Regions from separate parts of the Arthrobacter sp. A5 genome, predicted to be linked through region 3. Evidence: riboswitches for the same ligand, from Rfam matches in the RefSeq annotation. Region 3 holds a riboswitch; each other region holds the start of a gene.
What was found. A riboswitch is a leader RNA that binds a small molecule or an ion and turns the genes downstream of it on or off. The one in region 3 is predicted to bind thiamine pyrophosphate.
Positions count from the first base shown of each region.

Region 1 (3,203 bases), 790 kb from region 3:
CAGTACTTTCCCGTCCCAGGTAAAGACCGCCGTCGGCCTCAGTGACGATATCCAGGCCCAGCGCCTGCTGATAGTAGGCGGACATGACATTCATGTCCCCCACTTTAAGCAGCACGGTGCTCATGGCGAGGTCGGCCGGGAGCAGGTCCTGGGGCGAGGTGGTGGGGGTCATGTCATGCTCCTGACGGTGTCGGTGGGTGATGTGACAGCCTCGGCCGCTGCGGTGATATGCGTTGGATTCGACTGGTGGCCGACGTGCTGTTCGTGGCCCTTATCCAGATCAATTACTTGAAGCTTCAATTTATTCCATGTCGACGAAACTTCAGGTTGAAGCGTCAGTTCATGACGAGGCTTCCGGTGAAGCACCAGGGCCGGCCCGACGCCCGGTGAACCTGCCGGGGCAGCCCGACGCTGCGGTAAAACGCCGGAACCGTCCCGGACGATGAGCGGGTGCTTTACGCCTGGGGGTATTTGCCATCGAGGCTGATCCGCATCACCACACGATCCCCCAGCGCATCCAGGCCGAGCTCGCGTTCGTGATTGCGGCGCCGGAGAAGTTCCGGGCCCGGCGAACTGTCCACGGCGAAGCCGCAGCTGGCATAAAACGGCGCATTAAACGGCACGTCGGCGAAGGTGGTGAGCGTCATCGCGTGGTACCCACACTCCCTGGCCCAAGCGACCGCGGCGTGGATCAGCGCGCGGCCTATCCCGTGTCGGGCGAAGTCCGGCTGTACGGAGAGCTGTTCCAGATGGGCCTGGCCATCGACTTCCTCCAGCCTGACGAAGGCCACCGCAGGTCTGCCGGCGACCATGATGTGCAACGCCGCGGCGAACTCCGCGGCGCCGGCCCCGGACGGCATAGGGCGCGTCAGGCGCTGGCCGGCAATTTCGGTCAGGATGGTATCCGAAGCGGCCTCGATGGCCGGCAGCAGGGAAAATTCGGCCAAGGCGGCCGGACGTAATTCAAGCATGTATTGAGCCTACGACTGGCCACCGACGGTATTCCCCGTGTATGTTCGGTTACGACCACACGGGAGCCCTGTTGCAGGGGCTGAGATCGGGCTGATGCAGTCTGCGACCGTTGAACCTGTCCGGGTAATGCCGGCGAAGGAAGTGAGTACCAGCAATGAGTATTTTGCCGTTCGGCTCAGCCCAGAATCCGTCCACGGAAGACCCGAATGCCCATCCCCTTCCGGTACAGCCAGCAGTGCCAGTGCCAGTGCCGGTGCCAGCGCCGGAATGGTCCAGGCCGTCACAGGCCGCGCCCCGGAATCCCCCGGTACCTTTTTAGTAGCCCCTAATTGAGTAAGAATTGGGTTGCTGGCCTGTTGGTTCCCGGCATGATTTATGCCCCCAGTCTTCAATGATCCGGGGGGTGATGTCACCGGGATCCGATAGGTGTCAGGGGATCGCTAATAGGGACCGGACCAGCGGCAGTTTTTATCGTGGCAGGTCAGCCGTAACGTGGATGCCGACTCTTGTCGCCGCAGGACAGACCAGCGCTGTTTTACAGGTCTCGGATGCGGGAGGTTTTGAGGTTGATTAAGGATTACGAGAGTATCGATGTCTTCAGCGGAGTCGATGTCGGCAAGAGCAATCACCACGCGGTGGCGCTGGATAAATCCGGGAAGAAGCTGCTCGATAAGGCTTTGCCTCAGGACGAAGCGAAGCTGCGGGCGATCATCGACACACTGGCCAAAAACGGCACGCTACTGCTGGTCGTGGACCAGCCCGCCACCATTGGTGCGCTGCCGGTGGCGACGGCCCGGGCCGCCGGAATCCTGGTCGGTTACCTGCCCGGGTTGGCGATGCGCCGGATCGCGGATCTGCACCCCGGCGAGGCTAAAACCGATGCCCGGGACGCGTACATCATCGCCGAGGCAGCCCGGACGATGCCGCACACCCTGCGCTCGATCGAGGTCGCCGATGAGCAGATCGCCGAGCTGTCGATGCTGTGCGGTTTTGATGATGATCTGACCCAGCAGACCACCGCTACATCAAACCGTATCCGCGGGCTTCTGACCCAGATCCACCCGGCCCTCGAACGGGTGATCGGCGCACACCTGGACCACCCGGCAATGGCGGAGATGCTGGTGAAATATCCGACCCCCACCGCACTGAAGACCGCCGGCCAGGCACGGGTGGCCACGTACCTGGCCAAGTTCGCCCCGCGGGCAGGCAAACACTGGGCAGCCGATATCTTTACCGCCCTCGGCGAGCAAACCGTGGTCGTCGCCGGCACCGCCGGAGCCGGCATCGTGCTGCCCCAACTGGCAGGCATGCTCGCCGGTCTGCGTAAAGCCCGTGTCGAAGGCCATACCCGGGTCGAGGCGCTCGTGGAGGCCCACCCTCTTCACCTCGTCCTGAGCTCGATACCGGCGGTCGGGATCAGGACCGAAGCCAGGATCCTCACCGAAGTCGTCGGTAAACACTTCGCCACCGCCGGGCATCTGGCCTCCTATTCCGGACTGGCGCCGGTGACCTGGCGATCAGGGACGTCCATCCGGGGAGACCACCCCTCCAGGAAGGGCAACAAGATCCTCAAGCGCGCTCTCTTCCTGTCCGCGTTCGCCGCCCTCAAGGACCCCACCTCACGGGACTACTACGACCGAAAACGCGCCCAAGGGAAACGCCACAACCAGGCCCTGATCGCCCTGGCCCGGCGCCGCTGCGACATGCTCTTCGCCATGCTCAGAGACATGAGCATCTACGAAGAAAAAAACCCCAAAAGCGGCTTGACAAAAACATAGGGACACCTCCCCGGAACAACAACTGGTGGAGACCCAGTCCCTGAGGTCCCACTCATTGGGGTTCGTCGAGGACGCTTCGTCCGGACTGCGGGTTCCGGTAACCGAAATTGCGCTGGAGGACTCGCCCGGCGGCGTGCCGAATACGCCGTTTCGAATTTACCGGACCGCCGGGCCGGGCAGCGATCCGGTGGTTGGGCTTGAGCCGTTCCGGGCCTCCTGGGTTCAAGCCCGTCAGGATACCGAGACCTATTCCGGGCGCGGACGGACCCTCCTCGACGACGGCAAATCCGCCCAGCGCCGGGGTGCTGCCTCGGCGGAATGGCGCGGAGTTGCGCTCAAGCCGCGGCGCGCCGTCGCCAACAGAACCGTCACGCAGATGCATTATGCCCGCCAGGGCCTCATTACGGATGAAATGCGTTTTGTGGCGCTGCGCGAGAATTGCGATGTGGATCT
Region 1 covers NZ_CP180316.1:2,672,152-2,675,354, forward strand. The annotation lists gene ACLLJI_RS12675 (VOC family protein) at 1-172, opposite strand, end outside; gene ACLLJI_RS12680 (GNAT family N-acetyltransferase) at 456-971, opposite strand; TPP riboswitch at 1,021-1,130, shown strand; gene ACLLJI_RS12685 (IS110 family transposase) at 1,521-2,750, shown strand; gene thiC (phosphomethylpyrimidine synthase ThiC) at 2,776-3,203, shown strand, end outside.
Region 1: another riboswitch for thiamine pyrophosphate. It lies ahead of ACLLJI_RS12685 (IS110 family transposase); the one in region 3 lies ahead of ACLLJI_RS16375 (3-oxoacyl-ACP reductase).

Region 2 (3,203 bases), 1.9 Mb from region 3:
GGCCGCGTCGCCCACGACGCGGCCGGGGCAGCCTGAAGGACCATCTGGAGCGAAACCGCACCATTGGGGGCTTGGGGAAGATCGGTACAGGATTCAACGATAAGGGTTTGGCTGTTGGTGACGCTTCGGTAGTGAAGGGCTATGCCCAGCGCCTGCCGACGCAGCATGGGCATACACGGGAGATCAGCGTGGCATATGGCTATGTTGACTTCGCTGACCCGGAATCCAATGGGCGGAAAACTGGTGCTTAGGATCGAGTCGGCGGCACTATCCCGCCACCGGATCCTGATCCGGTCGACGTTCGGAGTGTCCGGTTGAGCTGAGGGATGAACAGTTACGCGAAGCTGCATCATCCAGGCTTATCGGGGTTTTGTGATGGGAGACTATATGTGTGGCTTCTACAACCGGACGTTTCACCGTTAACGCGCATGGGCCGGCAGCGTGGGATGGTTGAGGGTGGCTGTTCAATCGCTGAAGAGGTACAGAAACATGCCTCAGTGCTTGCGGCCGATGATTTACGGTGCGTCGCTGAATCTGTTTTGAAGGAGTGGTCCGATGGGGACATTCGTTCCCCGTGTTCTGAGCATTGCGGGCACGGACCCGACCGCCGGCGCCGGAATCCAGGCAGATTTGAAGAGCATTGCCGCGCACGGAGGATACGGTATGGCCGTCGTGACGGTACTGGTCGCCCAGAATACTCACGGTGTCCGTTCGGTACATATGCCTCCGGCGCCTTTCCTTCATGAACAGCTGGACGCTGTCAGTGACGACGTCACGATCGACGCCGTCAAGATCGGGATGCTTGGCAGTGCCGGATCATCGATGAGGTTGATTCGTGGCTTCGCCGTAGCGTGGCGCCGGTTGTGGTGTTGGACCCGGTGATGATCGCCACCAGCGGCGACCGGCTGCTGGATCCAGGAGCTGAGGAGGCTTTGGGTCGGTTGCTGTACCGTGCGGACCTGGTCACCCCGAATCTGCCAGAACTCGGTGTCCTGCTCAGGGAACCCACGGCGCGTACCTGGGAGCAGGCTCTTGAGCAGGGGAGCCGGCTTTCTGCGGCCAGAAACGTCATCGTCCTCGTCAAGGGCGGCCATCTGGAGGGTACGGACTGCCCGGATGCGCTGGTGGATGCTGCCGGACGGCTGACCGGTAACCGGGAGGTTTATGAGGTCACTACCCCGCGGGTGGACACGGCCAATACGCATGGGACGGGATGCTCCATGTCCTCCGCCATGGCTACCCTGCAGGCGCGCTTTGGTGATTGGACAGAGGCCTTGACGGTGACCAAAGCGTGGCTGCAGGACAGTCTGCTTCATGCCGGGGAACTGCATGTCGGTTCAGGCGCAGGTCCGATCCATCATTTTCACCAGTTATGGAACCCAACCGTGCCCATTCCGGCTGAACACCCGCTCCCGGAGCCGTCCGCGGGGGTACCGGGCTCTGACGGTTCCGACGCTACCCACCTCTGAGGGGCGCTGTATGTTGATGCGGTTATTGGAGGTGTCTGTTTTGGTGGTTTGCAGGGCCGGCCGGTCCACGGGGGTACCGGTGCCCGCGGTACGGGAGGTCCGGTGGTCGCGCCGCGGTGTCCGGGACGGGAGCCGTTTGGGAAGCGGTTCGGGCAGGGCACGGCGGCCGCACGGCCAGGTGCGGGCGCTGGTTTGGCCGCGGGCTGGGTATATACTCGCTCCCAGTGACACGGGGTGCCGGGCGGCTTTATTGGCCCGGCTGAGATGACACCCGTTGAACCTGATCTAGTTGACACTAGCGAAGGGATGTCCTGCAACGGTTCGCACGGTCCTGGCGTCCGGATCGCATCCTTTCGCCTTATCCGAAGGTGAAGAAACTGATGGAACTGGCAGAACAAATTGTTCTTGTGACCGGCGGCGGGCGGGGCCTGGGCAGCAGTATTGTGCAGGCGTTCGCGGGCCGGGGGGCGCGGGTGGTCATCAATTACCGCCGCAGTGCCGAAGCCGCCGGGGAACTGGCCGCCGGTTATGGCCCCGAGCGCGCTGTTGCTCTGCAGGCTGACGTCACCGACGCCGGTCAGGTGTCGGTTTTGCTGGAGCAGGCCAGGTCCCATTTCGGTTCCGCCGTCACCACTGTGGTCAATAATGCGCTGGCCGATTTCTCGTTTAACGGGGATGCCCGCTCCGGTGCCGGGGATATTTCATGGGCGGAGTTCGAGGCACAGTTCGCCGGCAGTGTCCGGGGTGCTTTGACCACGACCCAGCAGGCTTTGGAGGGGATGCGCGGCCACGGGTTTGGGCGCATCATCAACGTTGGGACCAATCTGTTCCAGAACCCGGTGGTCCCGTACCACGACTACACCGCGGCCAAGGCCGCCCTGCTGTCCTTGACGCGCACCATGGCCAAGGATCTGGGGCAGCACAATATTGCCGTGAACATGGTCTCCGGCGGCCTGCTGCGCACCACTGATGCCAGCGCCGCAACCCCGGAGGAGGTCTTTGACTACATTGCCGCTTCGACCCCCCTGGGTAAGGTCACCACCCCGGCCGAGTTCGCCGATGCCATCTTGTTTTTCGCCTCGCCTTGGGCGCGGTCGGTTACCGGGCAGAACCTGGTGGTCGACGGCGGACTGGTCATGGACTAGGCGCCCTGGCGATGAACGGGAATCGGCAACTGCATTTGAACGCTTTCCTGCTGGGAGCCGGCCACCACGGTGCTGCGTGGCGGCGGCGCGGATCGCCGCTGGAGCAGCTCGGAGAGATCGGCTATTATGAGCGGCTCGCACAAAGCGCCGAACGCGGCTTGTTCGATGCCGTGTTTTTCGCCGACGGGCAGTCCGCCGGTGACGTCGGCGCCGGGCCGAGATGGTTTCTGGAACCGTTGACCGCGCTGGCGGCCATGGCCCGGGCAACGGAAAACATCGGGCTTATCAGCACCGTCTCGGCGACCTTTTATTCCCCTTTTCATGCTGCCCGGATGCTCGCCTCCCTGGATCACATCAGTGCCGGGCGGATCGGGGCGAACGTGGTCACGTCGATGTTCGATGCTGAAGCCCGCAATCACGGGCTGGAAGCGATGCCCGGCCACGCGCAGCGCTACGGCCGCGCTGCGGAGTTCATTGAGGTAGCGCTGGGGTTGTGGGACTCTTGGGCTGATGATGCGCTGGTTCGGGACAGGGCCGGGTTCTATGCCGATCCGGCCCTGGTCCGGCCGTTGCATCATGAGGGGGACCA
Region 2 covers NZ_CP180316.1:1,552,274-1,555,476, reverse strand. The annotation lists gene ACLLJI_RS07060 (HRDC domain-containing protein) at 1-36, shown strand, start outside; partial or broken gene thiD (bifunctional hydroxymethylpyrimidine kinase/phosphomethylpyrimidine kinase) at 556-1,379, shown strand; TPP riboswitch at 1,690-1,793, shown strand; gene ACLLJI_RS07050 (3-oxoacyl-ACP reductase) at 1,850-2,614, shown strand; gene ACLLJI_RS07045 (LLM class flavin-dependent oxidoreductase) at 2,626-3,203, shown strand, end outside.
Region 2: another riboswitch for thiamine pyrophosphate. It lies ahead of ACLLJI_RS07050 (3-oxoacyl-ACP reductase); the one in region 3 lies ahead of ACLLJI_RS16375 (3-oxoacyl-ACP reductase).

Region 3 (3,203 bases):
GCTGGTCCGAGGCGCTAGGGGCCGAACGCTACCGGGAGCTGCGCCGCTCACTGTCCGAGATAGCTTCCCTGACCACGGGCAACGGCAGATGAAACGTGTCCACAGGCTTCAGCGTACTTGCCTGAAAGAAAGGGACTCCTTGACGGGGGCCTGCGGCCGGCGGCCTCCAGTTCGTACCCAGAACATGGGCACTCGCGTAGGATGACGGCAGGGTTCGACGACGAGGACAAGGATGCCCATGGCAACGGTTAATTGGGGAGCAGCCGGCACCAGGGAAAACCCGTGGACACTGAAGACTCCGCCGGGGACGTCTGAGTACACGATGTACCGCGACGAAGGTCCCGACCCGCAAGAGCTGGTCTGCACCGTGGGCAAGACGGTGTTGAAGTACCAGCTGCGGATTGTTGGCGAGCTGCACGCCATGCTCCGCGACCGTGGCGACTGGGTGGAACTCGGCAGCGCGGACGAACAGAAATCCGCCAAGGACGGCACGGTGGAGTCCTGGGGTCGGGCCATTACGAATCCCGTGGGTGGTTGGTATGGGCTCAAAAAGGGATATCGCGGCAGGGTCGGCATGTACCTACCTCCGCTTCTGGAAGCGCTGGGTCTTGCAGAGCTCGAACACAACCCGCGGAACAACCGCATGCGGGCGATCTAGCGCGGCACTGCTGCGAGGTCAGTGACCAGGCCGTCCTGATGGATCGGGTGTCGGGGCAGCGGGACTTGACCGTGATGTGTCAGTCAGGTCTCGATGACGAAGCCACTCTCAGACCGGCCGTCGCGCCCCCGGTAAAAAGACGTTGCTAGTGATCTGTGCGGGAATCGCGTGTTAATGGACCGAAACGGCTCTGCGGATGCTTCGCGCGTCGCGGTCCAGGCAAGCTCCCAGCAGGAGCTGAAGGCTCGTGCTGTCGACTACGGACGCCCTGAGAAGCCGGCCGCCTTCGGTGCGCCCCCGGTGACTACCGAAGTGTGCGATTCCTTGCCCATGGTCCCTTCGGTTACGGGGTTACTGGGCCTGAATTCAGGCTGAGGCACGCGCAGTGATTGTCATGGTGCCTGATTGCATCGACGGCCACCCCACGTTTACCCCACGGCAATGTCGCGGTCTGCGAGGAATCCAGGAATACCTCTACACGCAGTACATCGGCATCCCCGACCCCCACGCGGATCAGCACGCAGGCTAGCCGGCGGCGGCAGGTTTGCACTGTTGGGCCGCTAACCCCTGTATGTTGATGCGGTTATTGGAGGTGTCTGTTTTGGTGGTTTGCAGGGCCGGCCGGTCCACGGGGGTACCGGTGCCCGCGGTACGGGAGGTCCGGTGGTCGCGCCGCGGTGTCCGGGACGGGAGCCGTTTGGGAAGCGGTTCGGGCAGGGCACGGCGGCCGCACGGCCAGGTGCGGGCGCTGGTTTGGCCGCGGGATGGGTATATACTCGCTCCCAGTGACACGGGGTGCCGGGCGGCTTTATTGGCCCGGCTGAGATGACACCCGTTGAACCTGATCTAGTTGACACTAGCGAAGGGATGTCCTGCAACGGTTCGCACGGTCCTGGCGTCCGGATCGCATCCTTTCGCCTTATCCGAAGGTGAAGAAACTGATGGAACTGGCAGAACAAATTGTTCTTGTGACCGGCGGCGGGCGGGGCCTGGGCAGCAGTATTGTGCAGGCGTTCGCGGGCCGGGGGGCGCGGGTGGTCATCAATTACCGCCGCAGTGCCGAAGCCGCCGGGGAACTGGCCGCCGGTTATGGCCCCGAGCGCGCTGTTGCTCTGCAGGCTGACGTCACCGACGCCGGTCAGGTGTCGGTTTTGCTGGAGCAGGCCAGGTCCCATTTCGGTTCCGCCGTCACCACTGTGGTCAATAATGCGCTGGCCGATTTCTCGTTTAACGGGGATGCCCGCTCCGGTGCCGGGGATATTTCATGGGCGGAGTTCGAGGCACAGTTCGCCGGCAGTGTCCGGGGTGCTTTGACCACGACCCAGCAGGCTTTGGAGGGGATGCGCGGCCACGGGTTTGGGCGCATCATCAACGTTGGGACCAATCTGTTCCAGAACCCGGTGGTCCCGTACCACGACTACACCGCGGCCAAGGCCGCCCTGCTGTCCTTGACGCGCACCATGGCCAAGGATCTGGGGCAGCACAATATTGCCGTGAACATGGTCTCCGGCGGCCTGCTGCGCACCACTGATGCCAGCGCCGCAACCCCGGAGGAGGTCTTTGACTACATTGCCGCTTCGACCCCCCTGGGTAAGGTCACCACCCCGGCCGAGTTCGCCGATGCCATCTTGTTTTTCGCCTCGCCTTGGGCGCGGTCGGTTACCGGGCAGAACCTGGTGGTCGACGGCGGACTGGTCATGGACTAGGCGCCCTGGCGATGAACGGGAATCGGCAACTGCATTTGAACGCTTTCCTGCTGGGAGCCGGCCACCACGGTGCTGCGTGGCGGCGGCGCGGATCGCCGCTGGAGCAGCTCGGAGAGATCGGCTATTATGAGCGGCTCGCACAAAGCGCCGAACGCGGCTTGTTCGATGCCGTGTTTTTCGCCGACGGGCAGTCCGCCGGTGACGTCGGCGCCGGGCCGAGATGGTTTCTGGAACCGTTGACCGCGCTGGCGGCCATGGCCCGGGCAACGGAAAACATCGGGCTTATCAGCACCGTCTCGGCGACCTTTTATTCCCCTTTTCATGCTGCCCGGATGCTCGCCTCCCTGGATCACATCAGTGCCGGGCGGATCGGGGCGAACGTGGTCACGTCGATGTTCGATGCTGAAGCCCGCAATCACGGGCTGGAAGCGATGCCCGGCCACGCGCAGCGCTACGGCCGCGCTGCGGAGTTCATTGAGGTAGCGCTGGGGTTGTGGGACTCTTGGGCTGATGATGCGCTGGTTCGGGACAGGGCCGGGTTCTATGCCGATCCGGCCCTGGTCCGGCCGTTGCATCATGAGGGGGACCACTTCCGGGTGGAGGGGCCCTTGAATGTGCCCCGGGGCCCGCAGGGACGCCCCGTGCTGTTCCAGGCCGGTGCTTCCGGGGCCGGCCGGGATCTTGCCGCCCGGTACGCGGAAGGGATTTACGCCGTGGCCTACGATCTTCCCAGCGCCCAGGCCTACTATGCGGATATGAAACAGCGGATCGCTGCTGCCGGGCGTAATCCGCAGAAGGTAGCGATCATGCCCGGATTGGTGACGTATGTGGGCTCCACC
Region 3 covers NZ_CP180316.1:3,466,532-3,469,734, reverse strand. The annotation lists gene ACLLJI_RS16385 (MarR family winged helix-turn-helix transcriptional regulator) at 1-92, shown strand, start outside; gene ACLLJI_RS16380 (DUF6855 family protein) at 239-658, shown strand; TPP riboswitch at 1,440-1,543, shown strand; gene ACLLJI_RS16375 (3-oxoacyl-ACP reductase) at 1,600-2,364, shown strand; gene ACLLJI_RS16370 (LLM class flavin-dependent oxidoreductase) at 2,376-3,203, shown strand, end outside.